Regions from separate parts of the Staphylococcus ursi genome, predicted to be linked through region 2. Evidence: riboswitches for the same ligand, from Rfam matches in the RefSeq annotation. Region 2 holds a riboswitch; each other region holds the start of a gene.
The links. Region 2 has a riboswitch for thiamine pyrophosphate ahead of GZH82_RS11435 (thiamine phosphate synthase). Riboswitches for the same ligand answer to the same signal wherever they lie in the genome.
Positions count from the first base shown of each region.

Region 1: another riboswitch for thiamine pyrophosphate. It lies ahead of GZH82_RS03920 (ECF transporter S component); the one in region 2 lies ahead of GZH82_RS11435 (thiamine phosphate synthase).
Region 3: another riboswitch for thiamine pyrophosphate. It lies ahead of thiC (phosphomethylpyrimidine synthase ThiC); the one in region 2 lies ahead of GZH82_RS11435 (thiamine phosphate synthase).

Region 1 covers NZ_CP048279.1:903,687-914,654, forward strand. Annotated here, with positions in the region: gene purM (phosphoribosylformylglycinamidine cyclo-ligase) at 1-515, shown strand, start outside; gene purN (phosphoribosylglycinamide formyltransferase) at 515-1,081, shown strand; gene purH (bifunctional phosphoribosylaminoimidazolecarboxamide formyltransferase/IMP cyclohydrolase) at 1,098-2,576, shown strand; gene purD (phosphoribosylamine--glycine ligase) at 2,594-3,841, shown strand; gene GZH82_RS03910 (energy-coupling factor transporter transmembrane component T family protein) at 4,059-4,850, opposite strand; gene GZH82_RS03915 (ABC transporter ATP-binding protein) at 4,847-6,250, opposite strand; gene GZH82_RS03920 (ECF transporter S component) at 6,263-6,838, opposite strand; TPP riboswitch at 6,966-7,065, opposite strand; gene graF (glycopeptide resistance-associated protein GraF) at 7,935-8,066, opposite strand; gene auxA (lipoteichoic acid stability factor AuxA) at 8,446-9,777, shown strand; gene GZH82_RS03930 (class I SAM-dependent rRNA methyltransferase) at 9,912-10,968, shown strand, end outside.
Region 2 covers NZ_CP048279.1:2,415,431-2,426,398, reverse strand. Annotated here, with positions in the region: gene GZH82_RS11460 (ABC transporter permease) at 1-1,164, shown strand, start outside; gene GZH82_RS11455 (DUF47 domain-containing protein) at 1,840-2,457, shown strand; gene GZH82_RS11450 (inorganic phosphate transporter) at 2,472-3,473, shown strand; gene GZH82_RS11445 (LysM peptidoglycan-binding domain-containing protein) at 3,752-4,579, opposite strand; gene GZH82_RS11440 (Bax inhibitor-1 family protein) at 4,920-5,540, shown strand; TPP riboswitch at 5,559-5,667, shown strand; gene GZH82_RS11435 (thiamine phosphate synthase) at 5,746-6,336, shown strand; gene thiS (sulfur carrier protein ThiS) at 6,337-6,537, shown strand; gene GZH82_RS11425 (thiazole synthase) at 6,541-7,308, shown strand; gene GZH82_RS11420 (ThiF family adenylyltransferase) at 7,308-8,312, shown strand; gene GZH82_RS11415 (YebC/PmpR family DNA-binding transcriptional regulator) at 8,388-9,104, shown strand; gene GZH82_RS11410 (cupin domain-containing protein) at 9,123-9,602, shown strand; gene GZH82_RS11405 (ribonuclease FAU-1 family protein) at 9,912-10,532, shown strand; gene GZH82_RS11400 (LysR family transcriptional regulator) at 10,620-10,968, shown strand, end outside.
Region 3 covers NZ_CP048279.1:423,539-434,506, forward strand. Annotated here, with positions in the region: gene melB (melibiose:sodium transporter MelB) at 1-1,062, shown strand, start outside; gene GZH82_RS01860 (glycoside hydrolase family 2 TIM barrel-domain containing protein) at 1,089-4,085, shown strand; gene GZH82_RS01865 (nucleoside hydrolase) at 4,141-5,088, opposite strand; partial or broken gene GZH82_RS01870 (lysophospholipase) at 5,286-6,140, opposite strand; gene cls (cardiolipin synthase) at 6,309-7,799, shown strand; TPP riboswitch at 7,973-8,076, shown strand; gene thiC (phosphomethylpyrimidine synthase ThiC) at 8,273-10,009, shown strand; gene GZH82_RS01885 (HoxN/HupN/NixA family nickel/cobalt transporter) at 10,216-10,968, shown strand, end outside.

The DNA.
Region 1 (10,968 bases), 1.4 Mb from region 2:
AAATAGGAGACGTCATCATCGGTCTTGCTTCAAACGGCATCCATTCAAACGGTTACAGTTTAGTCCGTCGCCTTGTCGCAGAATCAGGTATTGATGTGAACGATACATTTGAAGGTGAGCAAAGCTTCTTGGACGTGCTATTGACACCAACTGCTTTATACGTGTCACCTGTGCTAGCGGTGAAAAAAGACATTCAAATTAAAGCGATGACACATATTACAGGTGGCGGTTTTTACGAAAATATTCCGAGAGCTTTACCAAAAGGCAAAACGGCTGTCGTGAACACAGCATCGTTCCCAACACCGTCTATTTTCAATTGGCTACAAGCACAAGGCAACATCAACACAGATGAAATGTACCATATCTTTAACATGGGGATTGGTTTTACGCTTGTCGTTGCACCTGAAGATGAAGCAGCTGTTCATGAAATCTTAAAAAATGCGAATGTGGACGCATATACAATCGGTCATATTGCTGAAGAAGACAGTGCCATTCGCTTAACGGAGGCAAAATAGTGGTTAAAATTGCAATCTTTGCATCTGGTTCCGGCACAAACTTCGATAATATTATGAAACGTGTCAAATCAGGTGAACTCGAGCATATTGAAGTCACAGCATTGTACACAGATCAACCTACAGCGGCATGTCGTCAGCTTGCACAACAACACGACATTCCTGTACATGCATTCGAACCACGTACTTTTGATGATAAAGTAGCTTATGAAACGGCAGTATTGAATGGGTTGCGTCACGAAGAAGTAGAGTGGATTGTATTAGCTGGTTATATGCGTTTAATCGGTGAAACATTGTTATCAGCATATGAAGGGCGCATTTTGAACATTCACCCTTCATTATTGCCAAAATATAAAGGTAAAAATGCAGTCGGACAAGCGTTAAACAGTGGGGATAAAGAAACGGGTTCAACAGTACATTACGTCGATGCAGGTATGGATACAGGTCAGATAATTGAACAACGCACATGCCCAATTTACGAAGACGATACACAACAATCATTAGAAGAACGTATTAAATCATTAGAGTATGAATTGTACCCAGCAGTCATTAAGAAGATTATTCGATAAGGAGATATCATCAATTATGAAAAAAGCGATTTTAAGTGTTTCAGACAAAACGGGTATTGTTCAATTTGCACAATCACTCGTTAAAGCAGGTTATGAATTGTATTCAACAGGCGGGACTTTCCGTGCAATTGACGAGGCAGGTGTGAAAGTGACATCGGTTTCTGAACTGACACAATTTGAAGAAATTATGGACGGTCGTGTGAAAACATTACATCCAGCTGTTCATGGCGGTATTTTAGCAGATCGTGATAAACCAGAACATCTTGAGCAATTAAAAGGTCAAAATATTGATTTAATCGATATGGTCGTTGTGAATTTATACCCATTTAAAGAAACGGTGAAAAACCCAGACGTCACTGAAATGGACGCGATTGAAAACATTGATATCGGTGGTCCAACAATGTTACGTGCAGCTGCGAAAAACTTCAAACATGTCACAACTATTGTTGACCCAACAGACTATGATGAAGTGATTCGACGTATTCAAAACGGTACTTTAGATGAAGCATTCCGCAAGTCATTAATGATTAAAGTGTTCCAACATACATTTGAATACGATCAAGCAATTACACAATTTTTTGGTCAACAACTCGAACAATTACGTTACGGTGAAAACCCACAACAATCTGCGCAGTTTATTCGTACGTCTACAGCGAAAAATACGGTTGCGGGCGCGACACAATTACACGGTAAACAACTGAGCTACAACAATATTAAAGATGCAGATGCGGCATTAAGTTTAGTGAAACAATTCGAGCAACCTGCAGCGGTCGCTGTGAAACATATGAATCCATGTGGTGTAGGTACAGGTGACCACATTCATGCAGCGTACACACATGCCTATGAAGCGGACAGCCAATCTATTTTCGGTGGTATCGTCGCATTAAACCGTCCAGTCACAGCTGAACTAGCAGAAGACTTACACGCGATTTTTTTAGAAGTCGTCATTGCACCAAAATTCGAACAAGCCGCTTTAGATATTTTACAACAGAAGAAAAATATTCGTTTACTAGAAATTGAAATGACTGAAGAAGTAGATGCAACAGAATTTGTATCGGTTTCAGGGGGGTATTTAGTTCAAGATAAAGACCGTTTTGATGTGGCACAAGCTGACATGAGAGTCGTGACAGATGTGGAACCGACGAAGGAACAATGGGAGGCATTGTTATTAGGTTGGAAAGTTGTGAAATCTGTTAAAAGTAATGCGATTGTCCTTGCGAATGACAAACAAACAGTCGGTATCGGTGCAGGCCAAATGAACCGTGTAGGCTCAGCTAAAATTGCGATTGATCGTGCGATTGAAATGAATGACAATGTTGTCTTAGCATCAGATGGCTTCTTCCCAATGGGCGACACGGTCGAAACGGCAGCACAAGCAGGCATTAAAGCAATCATTCAACCAGGTGGCTCGATTAAAGATCAAGAGTCTATTGACATGGCGAATCGCTATGGTATTGCTATGGTGACAACAGGCATGCGTCACTTTAAACATTAATGAGGAGGATGTCGAATATGCACGTATTAGTTGTCGGTGGCGGGGGACGTGAACACGTACTCGCACACAAATTAAATCAATCGTCATTAGTTTCACAAGTTTATGCGATTCCAGGCAATGCTGCAATGAGCAATGTTGCAGAGGTACATGGTGAAATTGCAGAATCAGATCATGAAGCAATCGTCGCATTTGCACAAGCACATGATGTGAAATGGGTCGTGATTGGACCTGAACAACCGTTGACAGAAGGCTTAGCTGATGCATTAAGAGCGGTACACATTAAAGTATTTGGTCCGAACCAAGATGCGGCTCAAATCGAAGGCTCAAAATCATTTGCGAAACGTCTCATGGCAAAATATAATATTCCAACTGCAGCATACCAAGAAATCGACCAAAAAGATGAGGCACTGGCGTATATTGAAACGTGTGAATTGCCGATTGTATTGAAAAAAGACGGACTCGCAGCAGGTAAAGGGGTCATCATTGCTGAAACACGCGAACAAGCACGAGAAGCAGTAGAAACATTATATCCGGAAGCGAACAGCAAAGTTGTATTCGAACAGTTTTTAGAAGGGGAAGAATTTTCACTCATGACATTTGTCAATGGCGATTATGCTGTCCCATTCGATACGATTGCCCAAGATCATAAGCGTGCGTACGATCAAGATAAAGGACCGAACACAGGCGGTATGGGTGCGTACTGTCCCGTGCCACATATGAATCAAAGTGTCCTAGATGAAGCGAATGACAAAATTGCGCAACCGATTGCCAAAGCGATGCAAGCAGAAGGGCACGATTTCTTCGGTTTATTATACATCGGTGCGATTTTAACGAAAGAAGGGCCGAAAGTCATTGAATTTAATGCACGTTTTGGTGATCCTGAAGCACAAGTGTTATTGACACGTTTAGAAAGTGATCTCATGGCACACATCATTGAATTAGATGAAAAAGCACCAATCAACATGAAGTGGAAAGCGGATGCGGTAGTTGGCGTCATGCTCGCTTCAAAAGGGTATCCAGGTGCATACGAAAAAGGCGCAACTGTAAAAGGTTTTGAAGATGAACCAGGTGCTTACTTTGTCAGTGGTTTAACACATGATGGTGAAAACTATGTGACATCAGGTGGACGTGTTATTTTAGCGATTGGCGAAGGTGCAACAATCGAAGCTGCACAACAAGCGGCCTATAAACGTGTCGAAAAAATAGAAAGTGACGGTTTATTCTATCGTCAAGACATTGCACACAAAGCGATTAAAGCAAATTAATATTGAAAGAACATTAAAAAGCGTAAAATCTTACTGGTGAAATCACCAAGGTTTTACGCTTTTTAGTTGAATATAAAAATCCCTTTATTGACTATCAAAAATCAATAAAGGGAAACGATTTCCTTTGCAGATGGAAATAAACGGGAAAGTTAAAAAGGAAATCTAGACCTGCCTTTTCACATCGTCGAGATCATGAAAACGCAAAATCTGAGTTCGGTTAGCGTGCATCAGTAATCCCAGTTATTGGTAACACTTGTGCGAATGTAAATGCTAATATGACGATGACCACAGTGAGAACAATTAGAATCAAGTCTTTATAACTAAAAGGGACATGATAATAATAAGTCCGTGGTCCATCTTTAAATCCTTTTTTCTCCATAGCTACTGATAGGCGATGCGCTTTTCTAATGTTTTGACTGAGCAATGGAATTAATAAATGTTTCAGACGTTTGAAGCCTGAATAGTTGCGGTTATCAATCATTTGATAGCGCATTTTTAAGGCGTTGCGTAGTTGGAAAAGTGATTCTAACATGATTGGAATCATACGAAATGCCGCCATAAAAGCATAAGCAATTTTCGGTTTCACTTTTAAATGCTGCATCAAGCTGTAAAAAATCATGATGACTTGTGACGTAAAGGCAATAGACAATCCAAAATAACTCACAGTCATCGTCCGGAATGAGAGATGGAGCCCACGCACAAGACTTTCCGTCGTGATGTTAACGAAGCCGAATTTTAATAACTCATGTTGCCCATCACCGTAAAATATCATGAATAATGAGGAGGTGAGGGCGAAAAATGTTGCGAGTAATGTGAACGTCAAGACGACTTTCCACTGTGTCCCTGCAACGAGTAACATAAAAATGAGCATCAATGTCGCAAGATAAATCATCACGTCAAAATGATGAACGAAAATAATGAAGAAGAAGAGTGAGACGCCTAACAATAATTTGGTTACGATATTCACATCATCCATGAACGTGTGACGTGTTTTCCAAGATTCAATCATGTGCGCACCTCCTCGACTTCATAGAGTTTGCCATCTTTGACTTCTATCCGACGAGTAGGGTAACGTTCAATAATATGTGCATCGTGCGTGACCATTAAAATCGTCTGACCTTGCGCAATTCGACTTTGGAACAATTCAATTAATTTAAACGTGTTATGACTGTCTAAGCCAAATGTCGGTTCATCTAATAAAATCATATCTGCATTGGTACTTAATGCGGTAGCGACACTCAGTCGACGCTTTTGACCCATAGATAATTCAAATGGGTGTTGACTCGACACATGCTCCAAATCAAGCAACGCTAACATTTCCGCAGTTTTCGCTTTCGCATGCTCAGGATCCATATGATGATAATTGACCCATATTTCATCAAACACACTATTTTGTATAAATTGCAGTTCAGGATTTTGATACACTAAAAACATATGTTGCGCTGCATCTTTAATTTTAGTTAATTTCTGCCCGGCGTAACGCATGTTCCCCTTATAACGTATCAATTGCATCATCGACTCTAACAGCGATGTCTTACCTGAACCATTTTTCCCTGTTAGTGTAATCCATTCTCCTGGTCCAATTTGTAATGCGTCCACTTCATATAATGTACGACGGACCCTTTGTATAGCGCCTTGTTCGAATGAAAAATGAAAATTTTGAGCAGTAGATTGGACGGGATGTTGGGGCATAGGTGCATGCGACCACGCTTTTGGATGCCACACGCCATATTCACTTAATAATGCTTCGTAATGCGACATAATATATTCAGGCGTGCCTTGTTGCACAATGTGGCCATGATGATTCATCAGTATGACACGATCGACATGTTGCCAAATATGTTCCACCTTATGTTCGACAATCAGTACGGTCTTGTCCTCCCACAAATCCTTCAGTAGATTCCATAAATTTTCTGTCGCTTCTACATCTAACATCGCAGTCGGTTCGTCAAGAAACAATGTATCTGCGCCCTGGAGTAACGTTCCCGCAATCGCTAATTTTTGTTTCATGCCGCCACTCAATTGATGAATACGTTGCTTCGGATTCACATCCAGACCGACATAGTTTAAAGCTTCATGAATACGGCCGTCCATATCGTGACGCGGAATTTGTTGGTTTTCTAATATAAATGCCAATTCTTCATTTACTTGTGGCATACAAAACTGCGAATCTGGGTCTTGGAAAATGACACCCGAATTTTCAGCGATTTCTAATGTATCATATTTCATTGGTAAATCAATTAAGTTCGGCACAATGCCACTTAACACATTGAGTAACGTACTTTTACCTGAACCAGATGGCCCAAGTAAAAGCACTTTTTCTTTGTCTTTGATTTCTACGTCAATCCCGTCAAAAATTTTATAATCTGCACTCGGGTATTTTAAACGTAAATTTTTAACTTTTAACACAGTAAGTCACCCTTATAATGCATCGTAATCGTCTTTTGAAGCAGGACGAAACAGTTTCGTTACACCAGTTTGATCCAATGCCTTAACGAGTAAGTATGGGAAAACACCGGCTAATACAGCACCACTGATAATACGAAAAGCAATCAGTAGAACTAAGTTCCAAGTCGCGACTTCATTTAAGTAACCATAGTACCAGTCGATAGGTAAGCTAATGATTGCAGCTGCCATACCTGCAAGCACAGCTACCATAAAAGCACGTGATTTGTAGCGGAAAATCGCAAAAATAATCTCACACGCCAAACCTTGGAGTAAAGCGTAAATAATTGTAGGGATATCAAAACGTCCCATTAAAATGGTTTCACCAGCACCTGCAGCAAATTCAGCTAACAATGCAATACCCATTTTAGGAATAATGAGATATGCAACGACTGCAGCGCTAAACCACATACCATACATCAATTGATCAAGATGTAAACCTAATGGCTGTAAAGTATTCGTGACAGCCCACCATAAATTATAAATCACTGCAAATATCACTGATACGAGTACAGTGACGAGGATGTCTGACAACGTTAAGCCTTTTTTCATATCTAAACTCCTCCCAAAAATTAAAAAAATACGCATATCTCTTAAACCAAAGATAGGCGCATCATGTGCTCATTAATATATGGATATGCTATTGGAGTGACATACAAAGTCCATCGCTCAATATACATATCATAACAAAACACTTTCCTACGCTAGTATCATCTAGTTCAGGTTCAAAGGGTTTGAGGTGACACCTCATCTCAGCTTTCACACCCCTAGTGTGCGTATTTAATTGATAATGTCAATGTACACCTAGAACATTGAAAAGTCAAGGTTTCAAACGAGTGCTGACTAAATATTTGTAAATCTACAAACCATTAAAAATGTATATATATTGGAAAAATGAACAGTCAAGGCGAGCATCAACATAGCAGTCACAATCAAGACAACAGTATGACACCCAAATGACTTTTAGAACAATGCACTATGAGGATTAGGATTAGGTGGGCAGTTGAGTAGGGATGACTTGAAGTGTACGTATGAGGATGGGCATTTCAATTTATCAGTAAAACGATGTACTAAAGCTGGTGAACACCTATTGACACTCAGCGACCTCCAACCTTAAAGAAGAAAAGGTGAGAGGTTACTTTAACAATGGTAATTGATTTTGATATTGATAAGACATCATGGTGAAATGAGGAAGTATTGAATTTAAAACATTTCACTCTCACAATTAAGAACACTCACGAAAGATTGTAAGAACAGCTCGAGACTCCCGAGGGATAAATCAAAGGCTTAAATGTGGTTTCTGATTATTAACAGAGATCACTGTTTAACGCAGTAGCTGTCTGACTTCTCAATGCTCATGCTTTTGAGAAGTCTAGTCAGCTTTGCGGGGGGGGCAGTACGACGAAATCTTTGTAATACATGAGATTTCTGTACTGCTCCCGAAAATCCAAGTTGGCTTCCATTTCGTGAACACTCCAATCAAGCCAAATTGAGTTGCGTCAAGTCCTTGGGAAAACGAGAGCAAGTTCGTCAATTTGTAGGGTAAGAGGAAACATTTAACAAAACAAATGATATCCCAATGTTTTAAAAATAAAAAGGAACAGGCCACAATCAGCCCATTCCTCACACATCAAACAAAAACTAAAGATTACTCAAACGTTTTTTGAATATCATCTTTCGTTTTCTCTGCACCATCTTTAGCATCTTCAGTTTTATCTTTCAACTCTTTCTCTTTATCTTTCGCTTGTTCTGCAGCTTTTTTAATATCTTTTTCAGCCATTTCCAACGCCTACCTTTCAAATTGTTTGTATCACTACTATAGCCTTTATGTGCACAACTTAAACATTAGACCTATATAGAAATGAGACTTTGACATATCGTGCGCCTAGCTATATAGAGAAATATGAATGAAATAAGTAAATGCAACATTAAAAATTTTAGCTTCTGTTCTCGTATAAAAATAAATGAATTTTGATATACTTAACGCATCATTACGATGTAAAAACAACTCATGGATAATTAAGATATTTGAAAATAAAAATAAAAATAAATCCTTATGGTATTATGTATTAAATGGATAGGTCATTCTGAAGACTGATATTTTTGAAATATAAAGACAGGTGACAAGAGTTCGTATATAATAGCTTTGAGGTGAGAGGATGTTTTTGTTAAACAAATACACCGAAGTGATTTATAGCTATATTATCGGTGTGCTTTCAATTTTATTAAGCATCATTATTTTTATTAATATTCCACTCATTCAACAGTTTAAGTCAGGCAAACAACCGAGTACAAATATCGACAATTTGTGGGATTTTATTATGGCATTCTTTAATGAAATCATTCGCGTCATGAGTCAATACATTGGTGACATCCCACTTGCGAGCGGTATTGTCATTTTATTGTTTGGAATTTTAATGATTTTTATTGGTCGGACATTAACGAATACAACACGATTTGATTATGACATTTCAATATTATTTTTATTAGTGGGCATTATTTTCTTCGTATTAACATTAATTTTTATGTCTCAAGTTTATGGTTGGATTGCATTTATATTTATTATTCCTTTTCTTGTACATATTGGTTATATCGCATACAAAGACGAATTAAATCCATTGCACCGTAAAGAACATTATTTATGGATTATATTCAGTTATGGGCTTTGTTATATCATTACACAAATTGCGCTCTATGCCCGTATTGAAGCGAAAGATGTAGCTTCGATTGACGTTCTGAGTATTAATACATTTTTTGTAGTTTTATGGTTGATTGGACAAATGGCAGTATGGAATTTCCTCTTTTTACGTCGTTCATTACCAGTGTCTGAGGAAGAAATCACTGGTGAAGCGAATGCGTATTCAAGAAGTAAAAAGTATCAATTTACGAATACTTCTAAAAACCATTTCAAAGACTTTCAAGATCGTACGGCCGAATTCACACATGGTATTTCACAACGTACACGCCGTAGTATTGATTTAGAGAAGTTACGCCAAAAACGTGAAACACTTGCCAAAAAATGGTTTTCATGGGCTAAATTAGAGGAAGATGACATTCCATCGTTCCTTAAAATGAGGCCTAAATGGTTGAACCGCAATTACGTCATGATTGCTTGTGGCGTGATTCTGTTATTCTTTATATTACTAGAGTTCAATAACCGTAATGCGTTATTTATGTCAGGGGACTGGCAATTATCTCAAACACAATACGTGTACGAATGGGTTAGCTTACTTTTATTACTCATTGTTGCGATTGTCTTTATTTTTACAACAGTTGTAAGGATGTTAAGAGGTAAGTGTGATTATTTACAACTTTTCATGATTAGTATTTTATTCTTCAAATTGCTAACGGAATATATTGTGATTTTGATCCACGGACTATTATTATCAATTTTCATTACGCCAATTCTCGTATTAATGTTAGTACCAGCAATTGTGGCGTTCGTCTTACAATTGAGACAGCCTGTGGACATACAAGTTAAAAAGCATTAATAATGAATGACTTTAAAAGGGCTAGGGAGACCATTTCCTAGTCCTTTTTATAATGAGTGTTTTGGTGAAAGATATCATTGTGAAATCATCCGTGTTAAAATCAGAATAATGATATGAAAAGAAAGGCTGATAAAATGAAGACAGCTATTTTAAATAAAGGTAAAGAAGAAAAATATTTCAACCAGTACCCACTTGTGGAGGAAGAGGATTTATTTCAGTATGATCAATTAGAAGAAGGTGATGTCTTTCATCTGTTGGCTCCAACACAAGTCTATATCGCGACTTGTTATGTAGGGCGTCAACATAAAGGATTAGGTTGGGTATTGACGTATCAAGAAGATGAAGCGATTGATCAAGCATTTTTTGAGCAACTGTTCGCGCAAGCACTAGAAGTCCGTCAGTATTACTATCAAATTGAAGGCACCAATGCATTTCGCTTATTTAATGGTGAAGGTGATGGCGTGGGTGGTCTCACGATTGACAACTATGATGGTCACTTATTAATTCAATGGTACTCAGAGGGCATTTATCGTTTTCGTCAACAGATTGTGAGCGCGATTAAAAATATTTTTGATTTTACCTCTATTTATGAAAAAACGCGTTTTAAACATCAATCCATTGAAGGCGGCCTTGTAGATGGGATAGCACCTGAATTTCCGATTGTCGTTGAAGAGAATTTCACGTTTTACAATGTGCATCTTGACGATGGTCCGATGACGGGGATTTTCTTAGACCAAAAAGAAGTGCGCAAAAAAATTAGAGATTATTATGCTGAAGGACGTCAATTGCTCAATTTATTCAGCTATACAGGTGCTTTTTCAGTCATCGCAGCTACAGGCGGAAGTCAGACGACAAGTGTTGATTTGGCCAATCGTTCACGTCAGTTAACTGAAGAGAACTTTGGTTTGAATGGTATCGACCCTAAATCACAACATATTTACGTGATGGATACGTTTGATTACTACAAATACGCGCTGCGACACGACTTACGTTACGATACGATTGTCATTGATCCGCCAAGTTTTGCGCGCAATAAAAAGAAAACATTTTCTGTGACAAAAGACTATGACAAGTTAATTGAAGGCGCACTCAGTATTTTGAACCCAGGTGGTAGTCTCGTGTTGAGTACCAATCATAGTGCCTATACGCTAAAGGCATTTAAAAATATGGTGAAACAAACGATTGAAAAGC
Region 2 (10,968 bases):
TTTTTCTTTAGAAGTTCTGTATCATTGATTTTCAAGACGCTAAAGCAGAGTAAAAGAGGCTATGTTAATGTTACAGATGTGGTATTTACCTCATCAATTATGCATAGAATGAAGAAAAATGCATTTTCTTTAACTGCAATTGGTATAATATCTGCTATAACTATAACAGTTTTATCATTTGCAACGATAGGTCAGGCCAATATAGAAAATAATGTTGACATGATGACTCCAAATGAATTCACCTATATGAAAACGAAACCCGCGCAACAGTTCGAAGATAAATTAAAAGCAAATAATATACCTTATCAAAAGAAAGCATTACACATGATCGATGTACCGATTTTAACAGAAAATAGTGATATTAATAAAGATTTTGATGTGACACCCGTTACAAGTGATTCAGAAATTGATGATGTAAAGGTAAATAAAGGTGAAGTCGTATTTGTGAATGGTTATGGTGTAGCAAACAATATCTCTGGGTTAAAAGAAGGTATCCAGTTAAATCTCGGTGACCAAAAGAAACATGTTCAATTAAAAGTCAAAGAAATTTCAAATCAGTTTTATGTTGCCAATCAAATTATATTAGGTCAATCTCTAGCAGTTGTGAATCAACAAGATTTTAAGACACTACAATCAACACAGCTCAATGATAAACAAAATGGTCCTGCAACGCAGATTGGTTTCGATTTAAAAAATAAAAAAGACTTAAAAATAGCTGAAAAATGGAATCAGCAATTGAATAAAGAGATTCCACAAAACCGAACAACGCTACTGGAACAACAACTTCAATACTCAGGTATGTTTTTATTCGTAAGCAGCTTCTTAGGTATAGCATTCCTTATTGCAGCAGGATGTATTATCTATATTAAACAAATGGATGAAACTGAAGACGAAATGCAAAACTATCGAATTTTACGTAAAATGGGTTATACACATCAAGATATGTTTAAAGGATTGGCATTCAAGGTGTTGTTTAACTTTGGCTTGCCTTTAGTCATCGGCTTACTGCATGCTGGTTTTGCTGCAAGAGCTTTTAACGAATTAATGAATGGTAAAAATTTTGTACCTGTATTCGTTGCAATGGGAATTTATGCAATCATCTACTTTATATTTGCATTACTCGCTTACATGCATTCACGACGTAGCATTAAATATTCGATTTAAAATAGTAAAATTTAATCCGATATTATGACGTAATGAAAACATGTCACTATTTTGAATCGTTTTAAAGGCATGATAGAAATCTTGAAATATAGAGGTTCTATCATGCTTTTTTAGTATATAAAACGCGTCAGCTTCATCTAAAAAGATAAGCGCACAGCCATTTTGTCTGATGATATATATTTAGTTTTAAAAGGATGACATATTTTATAAATATAACAATAAATCATTTGAATGATAACAAAAGCTTATCATATTTGGGAGTGGCTGATAGGATGAATCTTTTAAATTAAACTTTAAAAATATTTTCAAATTCTTTAAAAAGTTTATAATACCCCTACATTTGAGATTAATAATACCTTAATGGTTACAGAATTTTCGAAAATAAACATATATTTAATGAAATATGTTGATGATTTTAAGAGGTGAAATACATTAACAAAATAAAATGTTAAGGTTTTGTAAATTTAATTGTAGCTTCTTTAAATATGTGCTATTTTCGAATAGGATTATGAAAAAATGTGAAAACATTGAGCACTAATAAAATTGAAAGTTAAAAAGGTGATGCTGCCTGCACATTATATTTTGAGTTAACAAAGGATTAACAATATTTTATAATTAAAGTAACATAACTTTTACAATAGTGATTTAGGTAATCGCTGAATGGAGGATTTTAACATGATTAGGAAGAAAAAGGATAAGTTCATGGAGCGTCTAGAGGATATGATTTTCAATTTAGACCGAGCTGCAATTGAATTCGGTAAAATGGATTTCAACACACATTTAGATTTGCGAGCTTATGCCGACAACGTGAAGACGTATGAATCACATGGTGACGAATTGATGCATCAAGTGATTACAGATCTCAATCAAACATTTATTACACCAATTGAACGTGAAGACATTATGTCGTTGTGTAATGCGATTGATGACGTCTTAGATGCGATGGAAGAAACGTCCGCTATGTTTGAAATGTACTCAATAGAATATACAGATGAATACATGTTAGAGTTTGTAGATAATATTCAAAAAGCAATCGGGGAAATGAAATTAGCAATTGGCTTAATGACAGAGAAAAAGCTTTCACACATGCGCGTACATTCAATCAATATTAAAGAATACGAAACAAATTGTGATGGTATTTTACGTCAATCCATTAAACATATCTTTAATAGTGAAACAGACCCTGTCACTTTAATTAAGATCAAAGACATTTATGAAAGTTTAGAAAATATTGCTGACCGCTGCCAAGCTGTTGCGAATAATTTTGAAACAATCATAATGAAAAATAGCTAAGGGAGTCCTCATTTATGGAGTTTTTGTTGCTTATTACAGTAGCTATCATTATCTTTTCGTTATTATTTGATTTTATTAATGGATTTCACGATACAGCGAATGCCGTAGCGACAGCAGTATCGACACGTGCTTTAACGCCGAGACAAGCCATTTTCTTAGCGGCCATTATGAACTTTATTGGTGCTTTGACATTTACAGGTGTGGCTTCAACAATTACAAAAGAAATTGTGGATCCATTTACATTAGATAATGGTCTCATCGTTGTATTATCCGCGATATTAGCTGCAATTGTGTGGAATTTAGTCACTTGGTTTTATGGGATACCGAGTTCGTCTTCACACGCGTTAATCGGTGCGATTGCTGGTGCGGCGATTGCTTCTGCAGGTTCAGTTGATGTATTACACTATCAAGGTTTTACAAAAATCGTACTTGTTTTAATTTTATCGCCTGTGATTGCGTTCGTTGTAGGTTTTGTAATGTATACGATTGTCAAACGTGTATTTAGAAATGCGAATTTGACACGTACGAACCGTAACTTCCGTATTTTCCAAATTTTCACTGCGTCGTTACAGTCGTTCTCACACGGGACGAATGATGCGCAAAAATCAATGGGTATCATTACAATGGCGTTAATCGTAGCGAATATGCAAACAAGTGTCGAGCCAGCATTATGGGTAAAAGTTGCCTGTGCTGCTGCAATGGGCTTAGGTACAGCAGTCGGTGGTTGGAAAATCATTAAAACTGTCGGTGGTAATATCATGAAAATCCGTCCTGCGAATGGGGCGTCAGCAGACTTAGCATCAGCGTTAACGATTTTTGTCGCATCATCATTACATTTTCCATTGTCAACTACACACGTTGTTTCATCTTCAATTCTCGGTGTGGGCTCATCGAATCGAATTAAAGGTGTGCATTGGAATACAGCAAAACGTATGATTGTGACATGGGTGATTACATTACCTATTTCTGCACTGATTGCCGGTCTTTTTTACTTCATTTTAAATTTATTCTTATAATGATAAATATAAATAAGCAAGGAGCTGAGATGTATGTCTTGGCTTCTTTTTTATCAAAAGCCAATTGATTTTGGAAGTAGTACAGAATTTTTATGTGTGACAAAGGTTACGTCGTGTTGCTCAGGCAAAGATGATGAGACTTTCCTCAAGCGTCGCACCCATTTTGACAATTTGTAAAACGCAATGGTTCCAGCATGTTCTATTCCGTTAAAAGGGCAACAAAAAAGATTAACTAATGATGTCCGAAAACACCTTAGTTAATCTCTCTGTTCACTATATTAATGAATATAATTGTATGATGAAGCAATTGATGCTGGAATTGTACGATAATCTTGTTGTCCTGGTGGTGTATTGTAGTTCATTTCTGAAATTAAAATACTACCATCACTGTTCACACGTTCAACAAAAGCAACGTGACCTATTGGACCTTCAAAGTTTTGCATAATTGAACCTGTTGTTGGATTGTGGTCTACTGTATAACCATCAGCTGCGGCATTAGCTGCCCAATGATCAGCGTTCCACCAATACGTACTAATAGGTTGACCGATTTGTGCGCGACGATCGAATACATAATACGTACATTGCCCCCAGTCGTATAAGTTTTGATGGCTAAATAGAGGTGTGTTGTATTGGCCGCTTGTTGAGATACTACCTGTACCGCCAGCGCCACCTGTTTTTGATGCAGTGTTGCCAGCATTACCGCCAGGGATTTGAAGTTGTTGGTTAGGATGGATTAAGTAGCTCGTCAATCCGTTAGCACGCATTAAGTCTTGAACTGACACACCGTATTTTGTGGCAATCATATTTAAAGATTCGCCAGCTTGTACAGTATAAGCGCCACCAGTTTGTTGTGGTACAGTAGCAGAAGATGGTGCACCACTACCGCCACCAATGGATAAGACTTGGCCTGGGAAGACCATGTTGTTTTGTAATTGATTGGATTGCTTAAGTGCATCAACTGTCGTTCCATATTTTTGCGCGATGGACCAAAGTGAATCACCAGATTGGACTGTGTATTGTGTTGACGCGTCAGCATCTTGATGATTGAGCATAGCGACGGCTGCCGCACCTGAAGTTAACGTACATGCAAATGCGAGTTTTTTCAATGTATTGCCTCCTTATTTACACGAATGATAAGATGTGTTGAGCAATGAATAACGAAATGTGTAATTTGATTATTAATTCAATCATTATGATAACAAAAATATTGTAATATTGGGGGGATGTTACGAATCTGTAATGTTGCGAAAAATATAGTTTTGCTATCGTATTGTGCTTAAATGTTGTCACTATCCAATTTATAGAAAATTTGATTTGCAAATCTTTTGAGATAATTAAAGTTTTTGTAATATAAATGCATCGTTTATCAATGGAATAGTTGTATCATTTCTGCATTTGATTCTGTTGTGACATACCGTAAAATAGAAGAAAAGGAGGCAAAATGAGATGGCAACACAAAATCAATCCCGTTCTGCTTATGGTAAAGTATGGTTGTTTTTTATGTACTATTGGCTGATTTTTGGGATTTCAACATATTTTGGACAATTTTTACCGATAGCTTGGCGACAACCACTCTCTATCGGACTACTCATCTTAATCTTAGCTTCGATGGTATTTCAACGTGTGCGCTTTAGTGGCCCGATTATTTCTCATATTTATACGATTGTCGTCGGATTATTATCTTATGCGACATTCATGTATACATTGCAAGATTTAGGTGCGCGTTTATTTTTCAATATGGTTATTTTAGCCGTATCTGGATTTGTCATTTTTGGTATCTTCGGTTATTTTTGGATTAAAGATGCGTCGAGCTTAGGGAAATATTTATTCGTGACATTAATCGCGCTCATTTTAGCAAGTCTCGTTGGTTGGTGGATTCACAGCCCGATTTACTACACGATTATTGCAGTTGTCGGGTTATTACTTTTTCTATTGTATACACTTTATGACTTCAATCGTATGAAGCGAGGTCAGTTTTCACCACGAGAATTAGGTTTTAATTTATTTATAAACCTTTTCCACATCATTCGTTATGTGTTAGAATTAGCTCGTATAATGAAACGATAAAACAATTGAATATTTGAAACAATCCACTGGAAGTGCCGTTCATAATGGCTGAGATTGAAATGTTGATTTCAAAATTCCTGAACCTGATCCAGTTCGTACTGGCGTAGGAAAGTGGCTGTATTCGTGTCAAATGAGGCTACTTTTCTATTGTAAATAACGAGGAAAGTAGTTTTTTTATTGTGAATAGAAAGGGAGGGAAAAGGCGATGATGATTGTGATTACACCGTATGTTGTACTAGATGACTGGCATATCAAAAGGCTCTGTGCTATTGAAAGTCAGATAGTAGGTGTCATTTTACGGACGCCTATGAATCGGCACCCACTCAAGCAATGGATCACCCAATTATTGGCGAATGGCTTTCCAAAATCTAAAGTCATCATACATACGGATGTGACATTAGCGATTGAACTCGGCATTTCAAATGTGCATTTTAAAGAGGGAGATTACCGTGCTGCATCATTAAAGCAAGCGCACCCTCATTATCAAGTGAGCACATCGACACATTCAGCAGCGATGGTTCGTGAAGCAAAAGCGCAACGATTAGATTTTGTGTTATTTGGACATCTTTTTCCAACCTCGTCAAAACCTGACTTGCCACCGCGAACACAACTTGAAATTGATGAAGTTTTGACCATTGATTTTCCGGTAGTGGCATTGGGAGGCATTACAGCTGACACAGTACAACATATATCGTCTCATTTTACAGGAATCGCGTGTATCAGCAGTGCATTTAGACATGAACTTCAATCGTTTGAAAAGATGGTTGATAATTGGTCATTAAAGAAGGTGAAATGAATGGAAGTTTTTGTGAACGGAGAGCAGCAACAATTTGAAGAAGGCACGACAGTACAAGACATTTTAGACCATTTCGGTATCGAATCGAAACGGATGGCAGTCGAACGTAATGCAACAGTCGTTAAACGTTCAGCATGGGCCACAACTGAAGTACGGCAAGATGATCGATTAGAATTGTTAGAATTTGTAGGAGGCGGTTAACAGATGTTTAAAATTGGACATTTAACATTTCATTCAAGATTATTTTTAGGTACAGGAAAATTTGAAAGTGAAGCGATTCAGTCTAAGGCGATTGAAGCATCAGAAACAGAAGTGCTCACATTTGCGGTCAGACGTATGAGTTTATATGACCGAAACTTACCGAATCCATTGGCGAATGTCGATTTATCAAAATTTACAACATTTCCCAATACAGCAGGTGCGAAAACGGCAGAAGAAGCGGTGCGTATTGCTGAATTAGCGCGTGAAGCTGGCGTGTGTGACATGATTAAGGTCGAAGTGATTGGCGATGACGATACATTATTACCTGATCCGTTAGAAACGTACAAAGCTTGTGAAATTTTATTAGAAAAAGGCTACATCGTTTGTCCGTATATTTCAGATGATGTCGTATTAGCGCAACGACTAGAAAGCTTAGGTGTTCATGCGGTGATGCCACTTGCTTCTCCTATTGGTACAGGTCGTGGCATTACGAATCCACTGAATTTGCGTTATATCATTGAAAAATGTGACGTGCCTGTCATTGTAGATGCAGGGATTGGTTCAGCAAAAGATTGTGCCGAAGCGATGGAACTTGGCGCAGATGCAATCTTGCTCAATTCGGCTGTATCTCGTGCACAAGATCCAGTGAAGATGGCTGAAGCGATGAAAAAAGGAATCGAAGCGGGTCGTTTAAGTTATGAAGCAGGTCGTATTCCAATTCGTTATAATGCAGTGCAATCCAGTCCATCTGAGGGGTTAGGCTTTTTATAATGACACGCTATCATAGACAAATACGCTTCCAACATTTTGGGGAACAGAGCCAACGTCAGTTACAACAATTACACGTATTTGTCATCGGCGTCGGCGCTTTAGGTAGTGGCATCGCTGAGCAATTGGTGAGAAGTGGTGTTGGCAAACTGACGATCGTCGATAAAGATGTGGTGCATTTATCTAACTTACATCGTCAAAGTGGCTATGTTGAAGCAGATGCTGAAGCGATGAAGCCGAAAGTGTTTGCACTAAAAGAACGACTCGCGATGATGAATCATGAAGTAACAATCGAACCGTTATACGAAGAAGTGACAGCACGCAATATTGAAGGCATTCTTGAGGAACTACAACCGGATATGGTACTTGATGGTTTGGATCGTTTTGAAACACGTTATTTAGTGAATGAAGCGACACGAAAATTGGATATTCCTTATGTTTACGGTGCAGTAGTGGGGAGTCAGCTGAGTGTCTTTCCAATCAGTCATGACGGGCCTTGTTTACATTGTGTGATGCCGGATGTGCCAGAGACGATGGAAAGTTGTGACCTTAACGGAGTGTTGCCACCCGCTGTTCATTTGGCGAGTAGTTTTGTCGTGGCAGAAGTCTTTTATTACCTGATGCATGGTGATTTTTCTTACCAAATGACGACCAGTGATATTGATCAAGGTAAAGTGAAAAAAATCTCGATTCAAAGTCTTAAAGAAGTGGACTGTCCCGTATGTGCCAAGCAACAGTTCACGCGTCTACAAAACAAACAGCTTAAGTCTACGCAAGTGTTATGTGGCGGCGTGTATCAATTCAGATTGGCTCCAGAACAATTTGAAGCGGCCATACGTACAGAAGTCACAATTTTAATTGATAATCCTTTCATTAAACGATTTCGACTTGAAACGTATGATATGACATTGTATCAAGATGGACGGTTATTAGTATATGACGCAGAGGATATTCACACGGCACAATCCGTCGCTCGAAAATTGTTTGAACAACCCATTCCTATTTAGAATGTTGCTATTGTCTAAATTTTACATGTATAATAAAGGGTACTCAAAAACGTATTTGAAAGCGAGATGGAAGTCATGGGACGTAAATGGAATAATATTAAAGAAAAGAAAGCGCAAAAGGATAAAAACACAAGCCGCATTTACGCTAAATTTGGTAAAGAAATTTATGTAGCGGCAAAATCAGGTGAACCCGATCCTGAATCAAACCAACAATTAAAATTTGTCCTTGAACGCGCGAAAACTTATTCTGTACCCAACCATATTATTGATAGAGCGATTGAAAAAGCGAAAGGTGGCGGCGAGGAAGACTTTGATTCACTCCGTTACGAAGGTTTCGGTCCAAGTGGTTCGATGGTGATTGTGGATGCCTTAACGAACAACGTCAATCGTACAGCTTCTGACGTGAGAGCAGCTTTCGGTAAAAACGGCGGAAATATGGGCGTATCTGGCTCAGTGGCTTATATGTTCGACCATACGGCGACATTTGCATTTGAAAGCTTTGATGCGGATACAGTGCTTGAAGCTTTAATGGAAAATGATATTGACGTACGTGACGTCATTGAAGAAGGCGGATTAACGATTGTATACGCAGAGCCTGATCAATTTGCAACTGTACAAAAAGCGTTAGCACAATTAGGTGTGACATCATTTGAAGTCGCTGAACTTGAAATGTTGCCACAAACTGAAGTTCAACTTTCAGCGGAAGATCAGGAAACATTTGAAAAATTAATCGATGTATTAGAAGAATTAGAAGACGTTCAACACGTTTATCATAATGTAGAACTTGCATAGTCACTGGAGGTCAATGCTATGGAAGCACAAGATTGGGTGCGCCATTTAGAATTAATCCCTCATCCAGAAGGGGGCTATTATCGCCAAACGATTTTAAGTCCGGATACGACGAATGAAAGACCGCATTATTCTAGCATTTATTTTCTATTAGAGGATAAGAATATTTCGCATTTCCATCGTATTGATGCGGATGAGATTTGGTATTACCATGCCGGTGAAACGCTGACGATTCATATGATTTTTCCAGATCGTACGTATTGTGCCGTGCAATTAGGTCCGAATGTCGTGGACGGTGATGTATTGCAATATGTTGTGCCAAAAGGGACGATATTTGCGTCTTCCATTGAACGTGAAAATGCCTTTGCGGTTGTCGGTTGTATGGTGCAACCTGCATTTCAATTTGAGCATTTTGAATTGTTTACACAAGCGGAATTGTTGGCATGGTATCCGGAGCATGAGGAGATCATTCGAAAATATGCGAAGGTTTCGGTGGATTAATAGATTTGTTTGAAAGGCTGATGAGATGTGATGTCTTGTCGGTCTTTTTGTTTTCGCAATTTATAGTGGATCGGTAAACTCAACTTAAAAAATCGTTCGAATCGGGCTATGTTTCCTGAACATTTGCCTCAACTGCGCGATATTTATTTTGAATCTTATTTATCAAGGCTTGTATATCATCTTAGTAAAAAAATAGGGTGCTCGAGTGCGTGTTTATCATGTTTTTGATTAAATATGAGCTTGAATCGCTATGAATTTTATATGATTGGATAGTTGCAACAAGTGACATCCTACTTCGATTTATATATAATGAAAAAAAGGGAGTTGGTGGCTGTGAAAGTGAAATATATTGACAAACGTCACTGGCGTCGCCTCTTAGACCATGATTATATCGAAGTTAAAGTCAATAATAATAAATTTAAAGGCATAATAGGTTTAATTTCAATCAAAAAGGTGAGAGATCCTTTAGAGGTGACTGTTGTAAATCAACGAATGGTAGTAGCTGACGATGGCTATCAATGGCTACAAATCCTGCCAGAGAAAAAGCGTTACAGCATGACAGTAATGTTCGATGACAAAGGACAACCTTTACAATACTATTTTGATATTAATTTAAAAAATATTATACAAAAAGGCAAGGCACGAACGATTGATTTATGTTTAGATGTGCTTGCTTTACCAGATGGCCAATATGAACTTGTAGACCAAGAAGACTTAGAGCGTGCATTGAAATCGAATCAAATTACGCGAAAACAATATCATGAAGCTTATGTGATTGCACATCAATTAATGATTCAAATTGATGAGGATTTTGAGAGTATACAAAAGAAAGCGATGTATTGTTATCACAAAATTAATCGCAAATACCAAAAGCAAGAAAAGTATAAACAGTTTGAAACATCAAATGGAGATGGTTTTCACACACCGTAGCAACCACCACTGTGTGCTGTGAAAGGATTTCTGCACACTGGACAAATATCTTGTCTAGTGTTTCTTTTATTTTGAGGAGGATGTACGATGAAAATTGATGATTATCGGTTATTAATTACTTTAGATGAAACACGCACACTGAGAAAAGCGGCTGAACGTCTTTATATTTCACAACCTGCTGTGACACAACGTTTGAAATCCATTGAACGTCATTTTGGTGTGGACATTTTTATCCGTACGAAAAAACAGCTGATTACAACGACGGAAGGTGCGATGGTCATTGCTCATGCGAAATCGATGCTGAAACAAGAGCGTTTATTCCAAGATAAGATTAAGGCGCATGTGGGTGCAATTAATGGGACGTTATCAATTGGTTGTTCCTCTTTAGTCGGTCAAACGGTATTGCCAGAAGTGCTGAATCGGTACACTGCGGAGT
Region 3 (10,968 bases), 910 kb from region 2:
GGCATATGGATGTATATCTTCATTGCTGTGATGTACATTTTATGGGGCATGACGTATACGATGATGGATATTCCGTACTGGTCTTGGTTACCGAATTTGACACATCAAGCGAAAGAACGAGAAGCACTGTCGGTCATTCCACGTTTCTTTGCGAGTCTCGCGGCGTTTACAGTCGGAACGTTTGGCTTATATTTTATTGAACAGTTAGGGAATGGCAATGCATCAACAGGGATTTTTGTATTTTCGGTCCTTTGTAGTGTGGTCTTTATCGTGACGATTGCGGTGACGGTTATAGTTGTACCGGAAGATTGCGCAATGGAGCAGCAAGAGGGAATTAAAGTGCGTTTTCGAGATGTGAAGCGGATTTTATTTCAAAATAAAGAGTTACTCGCAATGATGGGCGTGCTTTTAACATTTAACCTTTGTGTTCAAACACTCAACGGGACGATCATCTACTATTTTAAATATGTGGTTGCGATGCCGAACTTCTTTTCATATTTTAATGCGATGATTTTAGCGGAAATGGCGGGTTTATTATTACTGCCATTATGGATTCGTAAAGTTGGGCGTCAAAATGCTTTTAATAGTGCGATTATGAGTATCGTTGGGGGTCTCACAGTGATTTTGATTTTCGGTTGGCTCGCTCCAAAAATTGTCATTTGGGTCATCATCGGTGCGATTGCTTTAAGAATGGGTACAGGCTTTATGATTGGTATAACGACGATTGCGATTGCAGATGTGATTGACTACGGTGAAGTGAAGTTTGGTCATCGCAATGAAAGTATGATTACGTCAACAAATACATTTTTGACGAAAACTTCACAGGCGATTTCTGCATTGATAGTCGGTTTAGGGTTATCGATGTTAGGTTTTGTACCGAACGAAACACAAACGATGGCAACGCAACAGGGGTTACGTATGATGGTTATCGTTATGCCAATCGTACTCGTGCTCATCAGTGCGTTGTTATACCATAAAGCGTTTCATCTTAAAGGAGACTATTTGCGAGATATCGAACGAACATTAACGATTAAGCGTCAAAGAGAACAGTCATATGATTAGTCAAATATAGACGAGGAGGTTCTTTTATGGACTTACATTTTCATACAGATGTCGACATGCAACACGTGAACATGTTACCGCGAACAGCATACAAGCTCCCTTACACAAGCCTAGAGGAATATCAAACGCATCCCGAGCGTCATCACATGCACCGTGTGACGTCATTGAATGGGGAATGGGATTTTCAATATTTTGCGTCACTCGATCAGTTTTATCAACGTTCAGATTATGCACAAAAAGACCAAATTACAGTGCCAAGTGTGTGGCATTTACAAGGTTATGATCAACTGCAGTATTGTAATGTGCAATTTCCGATTCCATATGATTTGCCACATGTGCCAGAGATGTCTTCGTGTGGTTATTATGAAAAGACTTTTACGATTAAAAAGTATCAAGAGTCGCTCGATTATCATTTGACGTTTGAAGGTATCAGTGGTGCACATTACATTTGGGTCAATGGCGAGTTCGTTGGTTATGCACAAATTTCTCATGCGCTCTCTCAGTTTGATATTACTAAACTGGTGACGGAAGGTGACAACCATATTGCTGTGCTCGTATTGAAATATTCTGATGCGACGTATTTTGAAGATCAAGATATGTTCCGTCATTCGGGCATTTATCGTGATGTGTACATCGTTGGACGTCAGCGTGAACGGTTGAATGATTACCAAATTCATACGACGATTGGTGAAGGTATCGGTTATATCGATGTCACTGTACAGGATGTGGCGGAAGGTGTGACAATCAATTATCAATTACTGAATCCGGACCAACGTGGCATAACGGAAGGGACGCTTAATGAGACAACGACGCGTATCCCTGTGCCAGAACCGCGACTATGGAGTGCTGAACATCCTGATTTATATACCCTTATTATTGAAGCGAATGGTGAATATATCGTACAACGTGTCGGTATTCGAGAAATAAAAATCGAGCAACAACAACTTTGGATCAATGGGCAATCTGTGAAACTGCGTGGCGTCAACTATCATGACAGTCATCCGCAAACCGGCTATACCGTATCGGAAGCACAGTTGATTGAGGATTTAACGTTAATGAAACAAGCGAATTTTAATGCGATTCGTACGGCACATTATCCGAAAAGTTCTCGCTTTTATGAATTAACCGATCAATATGGCTTTTATGTAATGAGTGAAGCGGATTTAGAAACGCATGGTGTTGTTCTTTTGTATGGCGATGAAAATTTAGATGACTTTAACTTAATCATGGATGATCCCCGTTATGAACAAGCTGTCGTTGATCGCATCGATGCATCGATTGTGCCGTTTAAAAATTTTAGTTCGATTATTTCGTGGTCAATGGGCAATGAATCTGGCTATGGTTGTAATATGGAACGAGGGCTCGCGCATGCGAAGGCGTTGGATGCATCACGTCCACTCCATTATGAAGGGGCACATTACGCAGCACCACATCATGATTGTTCGTATTTAGATATGATTTCACGCATGTATCCGTCACCTGAAGAAATCGAAACGCGCTATTTAACGAAACCGAGCTTGGACAAGCCGTTTGTTTTATGTGAATACGCCCATGCGATGGGAAATTCGCCAGGTGGGTTAAAGGCGTATCATGAGTTGATTGAACGTTATGATAGCTTCATTGGTGGTTTCGTTTGGGAGTGGTGTGACCATGCTGTACAAGTAGGAATGAAAGACGGACGCCCAATGTATCGTTACGGTGGTGACTTTGGTGAAAAGGTCCATGACGGTCATTTTTGTGTTGACGGTATCGTGAGTCCTGACCGCAAACCACATGCAGGATATTACGAATTTCAACAAGTGCATCGTCCGCTTGTTTTTGTTGAACATGAAGGGACACGTCTAACGTTTAAAAACAAATTGGACTTTACGAATATTAAGGACTATGTGACGCTCGAAATAACGGTGACAACGATAACAGGTGAAACGAAAACATTTACAATAGATGCCCCTCATATTGAACCACATGCGCAAGGTGAGATTGACATTGCGCCGTATCTCCATCACGACATGAACGACTTGAGCACATGTACGATTCAATATATTTTAAAGGCTGATCATCCTTTATTGACATCGGGTAAAGTGTTAGGTCATGACCAAATCGTCTTTCAACGTATCGCAAGTACGCATTTTTTACCGGAAACAACGGAAGTTCCATTGTATTTGAATGAGACGGAAACGACCGTTCAAGTGAAGCACGGAAAATGGTGCTATACATTTGATAAGCAGACAGCAGGCTTACAACAAGTGTCTCATCAACAGACAATGTTACTGTCAGAAGGGAGTCAGCTCAACATTTGGCGTGCACCGACAGACAATGACATCCAAATTCAACAAGGATGGCGTACAGCGAAATACGATACGGCTTATCCGAAAGTGTACCGTACGAAAGTGCAACAACAGGAGGGGCATGTGACTATCGAATTTGATATGAGTATGGTAGAAGCCTCACGCCCACGTTTAGTTGAAGGGACAGTGACATGGACGGTATATGAAGACGGCACTATTCATGTTGCGCATCAATTGAAAAAAGACGTGCGCATGCCGAGCTTACCAAGGTTAGGTGTAACATTCAGCTTGCTGGACCGCTTCCAAGCATTGACGTATTATGGACAAGGGCCATATGAAAGTTACCAAGATAAGCAAGAAGCAAGTTATTTAGCTGTTTTTAATACGACGGTTCGTAATCAATATGAACATCCGGTCTTCCCTCAAGAGGTCGGTGCACATATCGATACAACTTATGTAGAGCTACGGGATGCAAACTATACATGTGCTGTTTGGTCAGATACGCCATTAAGTGTAAATGCCAAACCGTATTCCGATGCGATGTTGACCGACGCAAATCATGACGACGAATTAGAAGAAACCAGCGTGAGTTATTTGCATATTGATATGGCACAAAGTGGTATCGGGACTAATAGTTGTGGACCAGAACTACCCGAACAGTACCGGTTGTTGGAAGGACATTATTACTTTGACTTTAAGCTCAAATTTTATGAACAAACTTCAATAACACATTAAAAAAGTAAGAGGCTTAGGAACTATCATCCATAGCCTCTTTTTTATTAAATGTGACTTATAAATCCGTGTCGACTTTTTTTGCTAAATCCGTAATATATTGGAAGAAGGCATCACGTTCGACATGATTGATTACTTGAATTTCACGCCCGTGTACTTTATCAATATACGTGCGACCTTGACTCGGCCCTTTCGTATAAACAGACGCTTTTACTTTTTCCTTTTTAACGAGCTCAGGTTTACCGATATAAGCTGTCGTCAATACATCCCATAAAAAATAAGTAGAATTCGTTTGAAAGTGCGTTAGTGGAGGGACTGCGGCATAACTAACACCTAAAAAGTCCACCCCCGGATAGTAGCGTTCATCTGCCCACATTTGACGGACATCTAAAGTTAATGGCACTTGGTTCGTACTTTCCAAGGCGACCATATCAATCGCAATGTCACTGTTGAACACAGTTTCTACGGCTTCAGGATCCCAAAACGCATTCCACTCGGCTGTGCCATCATGTTCAGGCTCTTCTACATTACCACGTTCTAAAAATGTGCCGCCCATCCACACGAGACGTTCAATCTTTTGCGTAATGTGTGGCGCAACTTCTAACGCTTTCGCTAAGTCCGTTAAAGGTCCTGTAAATAATAACGTCACCGGTTCATTCGCATTTTCGATACGCTCGATGATATCTTCATAAGCATGAATGTCTCTCAAACGAGATTGTACCGGCACGCGTTCATTTAAAATCGGTAATGCATCCATGAAAAAGGCATGCATACGCCAACCTTTCGGAAACGGATTTTTACCTCGCTCTTCCGAAGCTGCCACATCTAGCGGATATTTTGAGAAACGGTTAATGATTTTTCGTGATGCACTTTCTGCAGGTTCAACATAACTGTCTGCTCCAATAGTGCTCACGCCGATGAGTTGCACATCATCCATATGTAAAAGTAAAAATAACGAAATTAAATCATCTACACCACCATCATGGTTGAAATAAACGGGTTTCATGTTGTTCTCCTTCAAAATAAAATTGAGTCGTCTCACACGCTCTGTCTAAAATGTACAATGTCCCGTACACATCCGCAAGTCTATACAGTAGAAGTTCCTTGGAATGTCGAAAATGTAGAAAGAAAAAAGATGATTGAGTAGGGCGGCATTATGTATTCGATGCTGCGCCCTCAACCATCTTCAAGTTATATCAATACTTAAAATTGATTTTTACGTGCAGTCACTTCTGTCATCCAGCTTGCGACATCTTCAAAAATGACGTTATTGTAATGAGGTTCATTGAAAAGTTCATGTTCTAAACCATCATAAAGGCGTAATGATTTATGTTCTGATGCGATTTCGGCTTTTGATAAAATTGTAAGGCATCTTGTGGGTTGACGAGGCCATCTGCTGTGCCATGCATAATGAGTACGTCATCTACAAAGTCATACGGTTTAGATTTTAACTTCAATGACGCCATCAATTATCGCATAAGTTAAGCCCATCGAAATTTCTTTTAATACGAGGTCGTCACGCTGATAATTTTCAACAACACGTGGATCTGAACATAGTCCGTCGCTCATATCATTTGGAAAATACGTATCGGTTGGAATTTTACGTTCACCGTACGCTTCTTCAAACAATTGGTTATTGTCTCGTGTCACTGCACCAGAAGTAATCATACCATCCACACGACCAGGGAAACGGGTACTAAACATAGAGACGGCGAAACCACCCATACTATGACCAATTAAGAATACTTTGCCTTCAAAATGCGCCTTCACATAGTCCACGACTGCCGTCAAATCTTCAATAATTTGGTCTTTGTTGTCATAATAAGCTCTCGGTCCTTCAGAACGCCCACGACCGCGTTGATCGTAGCGAATGACATGATAATCATAGTTGACCGAATAATCAGTCAATTCATCGTAACGATCAAGATGTTCAGCTAAACCATGCACAATAATGACATTAATCGTTTCATCACTAAAAGAGAATCATTCATCGGCTGTATTGATTTTTGTGTAGAGCTGCGTACCGTCTTGCGAAGAAATATACTTGATATCATTCATTGAAAAACCTCCTTATTTTTCAATTACAGTGTATACTAAAAAAATAAAAACGTGAAAGAATATGAAGATAAAATTAAAAGTGATATATTGATGATTGAATGTGCGCTAAGCTTTCATATTGAATCAACGGGGTATATGATTAAAATATGTGTAAAGGAGGTTTTCGTGATGCAACTCATATTCGATCCGAGCGTGAATATGATTTATCGTATCTTTCTAGGTTTCTTTTTCTTAATCAATATTGTACTCGCATTTGTGATTATCTTTATGGAAAGAGACCGCCGAGATGCGACGTCTACATGGGCTTGGTTACTGTTGCTCTTTATTATGCCAACATTAGGCTTCTTATTATATCTTTTCTTTGGTCGCGCAGTAAAAATGAAACAAACACGGCATGATGAAAGTAAAGCGGTAGAAGATGCGCGGACACGTGTTAAAAATCAAAAAGAACACTTTAAAAACAAGCAATTCAGCACAGACAACCCTGTAGTAGAGAAGCAGTCTGATTTGGTTGAAATGATGTTAACACGAGAAGCGAGCTTTTTAAGTGAAAACAATCATGTCTCCATTTTTACAGATGGCCATGAATTATTTAATCAAATGAAACAAGACTTGAGAGAAGCGCAAAAATACATTCATATGGAGTTTTATATTTTAAATATGGATGGGTTAGGCACTGAGATATTACAAATTTTGAAAGATAAAGCTCGGGAAGGTCTCGAAGTGAAGTTATTGTATGATGCAGTTGGTTCTAAACAATTGAGAAAGTCAAAATTAAAAGGTTTGGTTGATGCGGGTGTTGAAGTGGAAGCCTTTTTCCATGCGAAAATCATTCCATTTATCAATTTCCGTGTGAACAACCGGAACCACCGAAAAAATGTTGTGATTGATGGCGATATTGGGTATGTCGGTGGCTTTAATGTTGGGGATGAATATCTTGGTTTAGATCAAAAAATGGGCTACTGGCGTGATACCCATTTGCGTATTCAAGGTGATGGCGTGGATGCATTACAATTAAGCTTTATTCATGATTGGAACTCACAAGTCGATGAAGACCAACAATTGAAATACATTGCTCGTTATTTCCCGAAAAATGCACGAAAAGACGGCAATGTCGCATTACAACTCGGGTTAAGTGGACCGGATCGTGAATGGCCACAACTGGAATTTGCTTATTTGAAAATGATTATGAATGCGAAGTCCACGATTTACATGCATTCGCCTTATTTTGTACCAGATATTGGTTACGTGAACGCCTTACGTATTGCCGCTAAAGCAGGTGTAGACATTCATCTGATCGTCCCTAACAAGCCAGATCAGCCGTTTGTGCATTGGGCGACATTAACGACAGTCGCGCAACTGATGAAAGATGGCGTCAATGTGTATACGTATGAAAATGGCTTTATTCACTCTAAAATGATGGTCATTGATGGTGAAGTCGCATCAGTCGGTTCTGCTAATATGGATGAACGGAGCTTTAAATTAAACTTTGAAGTCAATGCGATTGTGTATAACGAAGAGATTGCGCAAACATTAATTGCAGCATTTAAAGAAGATTTGAAAGTGTCGCAAAAACTGACACCAGAACGTTATGCGGCCCGTTCAAATTGGGTGAAATTCAAGCAGTCTATCGCTAAATTACTGTCGCCTATTTTGTAAATCCAATTAAAAAGGAGCTAGGAGATGCATTGTTCCTAGCTTTTCTTTTTGTTTAGTAAAGCCCAATCTCTAAAAAAATCAAATGACAAAAATAAAGCAATAAAATTAATTTTATGACATCAATTGTCATTTTACATTTTTAGTGATACGATACTGTTGTAAAACTTAAATATGGAATTTGCTAGGGGTGCCATTAATGCGCTGAAAGAGGTTAACGCCTCAACCCTTTGAACCTGATCTAGATCATACTAGCGTAGGGAAGCAAACGAAACCTTCATGACTGACTTGTGTTCATTTGTAAGGCGAAATCGTGTTGTGATGCAACATACATGATTTCGGCTCACTTTTGACGCACTTTAATAGATTCGTTCGTTTTCGTACGCACTTTAGAATTATTTTGAGTGCGTTTTTATTTTGCCTATTATTTTCAGTGATGTTAATGCCTCTTAGTAAAGTCAGAGGGGGTTAATTGAATGAAACAAGAACAAATTGAATTAAAGAAAAACTTTCCAGCAAGTCAACGTATTTTTAAGCAAGGTGAGGATGAGGATATTCAAGTCCCATTTCGCCAAATCGCATTGTCTGAAACGGTAACCGAACAAGGGACAACGAAAAATGAACCTTTCGTCGTCTACGATACAGCAGGACCTTATCATGATGACACATATGAAGTCGATGTCACGAAAGGCATTCCGGCGTTGCGAACAGATTGGATTGAAGACCGTCAAGACGTCGAGCATTATGAAGGACGTCGAGTGCAATCTATCGACAACGGTTACCATTCAGAAACACATAAAAATATTGTTGAACATCCATTCAAATATCAACCGAGACGTGCACGAGAGGGTAAACGCGTAACACAAATGTATTATGCGAAACAAGGCATGATTACTAAAGAAATGAAGTTCGTTGCAGCACGTGAAAATGTGAGTCCAGAATTTGTCAGAGATGAGATTGCGAGAGGGCGCGCGATTATTCCGAACAATATCAATCATCCTGAATCAGAACCAATGATTATCGGTAAAAATTTCCAAGTGAAGATTAACGCCAATATCGGTAACTCTGCCGTGTCGTCGTCTATTGAAGCAGAAATTGAAAAATTAGTATGGGCGATTCATTGGGGTGCCGATACGATGATGGACTTATCGACAGGAAAAAACATTCATGCGACACGTGAATATTTAATCCGTAACTCGCCAGTTCCAGTCGGTACGGTGCCAATTTATCAAGCGTTGGAGAAAGTGAACGGTATCGCGGAAGACTTAACCTGGGAAATATATCGAGATACTTTAATTGAACAAGCTGAACAAGGTGTAGATTACTTTACGATTCATGCTGGCGTCTTATTGCGATATGTGCCATTAACGGTGGATCGCTTAACTGGTATCGTGTCTCGTGGCGGCTCAATTATGGCGCAATGGTGTTTGGCCCATCACGAAGAAAGCTTTTTATACACGCATTTTGATGAAATTTGTCAAATATTGAACCGTTACGATATTGCGGTGTCATTGGGCGATGGTTTACGTCCAGGTTCGATTTATGATGCAAATGACGAAAGCCAAATTGCTGAACTGAAAACGTTAGGCGAATTGACAGAGATTGCTTGGGAACACGATGTCCAAGTGATGATAGAAGGTCCTGGACATGTACCGATGCATAAAATTAAAGAAAACCAAGAGCTGGCAGACTTTTATTGTAAAGAAGCGCCATTTTATACACTCGGACCGTTAACAACTGATATTGCACCGGCATATGACCACATTACATCAGCCATTGGTGCAGCTCAAATCGCAAGTCATGGGACAGCGATGTTATGTTATGTGACACCTAAAGAGCATCTCGGTTTACCGAATAAAGATGACGTGCGTGATGGCGTCGTGACGTATAAAATCGCCGCACATGCCGCTGATATCGCCAAAGGGTTACCAGGTGCGACAGATCGGGATGATGCGGTGAGTAAAGCCCGTTTTGAATTCAGATGGATAGATCAGTTTAACTTATCACTCGACCCTGACCGTGCACGTGCTTTCCATGATGAAACATTGCCAGCAGAATCAGCTAAAGTGGCACATTTCTGTAGCATGTGTGGACCGAAATTCTGTTCAATGCGTATTTCTCACAATATTCGTGATGCCCATAAAGAAAAATTAGCAGGTATGCAAGAAATGGCTGAGGAATTTAAGGCACAAGGGAGTAAAATTTATCATTAATCGAATTAAATACAAGAGCTGGGATGAGGTTTGGATCCTGGCTCTTTTTATTTTTGATCACTTGGTAGGTATACATGTTTTGTGTTATATAAAAATATCATTATTCTCTAAATGTTTTTTTGCAATATCATAGAGCTAAAAATTTGAAATAAAAAGAAAAAGGTGTATGATTTTATTATCTTAAAATAGAAATAGGTGAAAATGAAATGAATAACATAAAAAATATGAAACATGCCTATCCTTATCTCGGCATTGTCATTTTATTACATATTGTCGGTATCGTTTTGATGTGGATTGGCGGCTCGCAATACCCGTTATTAATGAGCATGGGCATCATTGCTTATACACTCGGATTGCGTCATGCATTTGATGCGGACCACATTGCGGCGATTGATAATACCGTGCGCAAATTACTCCAACAGAAACAAAATCCAATGGGTGTGGGTTTTTACTTTTCATTAGGGCATTCGTCCGTTGTTTTCTTAATGGCGGCTGCATTAGGTATTGCGGTGACTTGGGCACAACGTCATTTGGAAAGCTTTCAAACGACAGGCGGATTAATTGGTACTATTGTTTCAGGTGTCTTTTTATTGCTAATCGGTATTTTAAACTTAGTTATTTTAGTACAACTGATTCAATTATTCCGTCAATTACGTCATAGAAACATTACAGACGCACAAATGGATGAACGCATCGAATCACGCGGTTTAATCATGCGTTTTGTTCGACCGCTCTTCCAGTTTATTCAAAAAAGTTGGCACATCTTCCCATTAGGTTTCTTATTTGGACTGGGTTTTGATACGGCGAGTGAGGTGTCATTATTGGCATTATCAGCAGGTGCAGCCCAACATACCGTGCCGTTTTTAGGGATTATCGCATTACCTATTTTGTTCGCTGCGGGTATGAGTTTGTTAGATACATTGGATGGTGTATTGATGACAAACGCGTATCATTGGGCA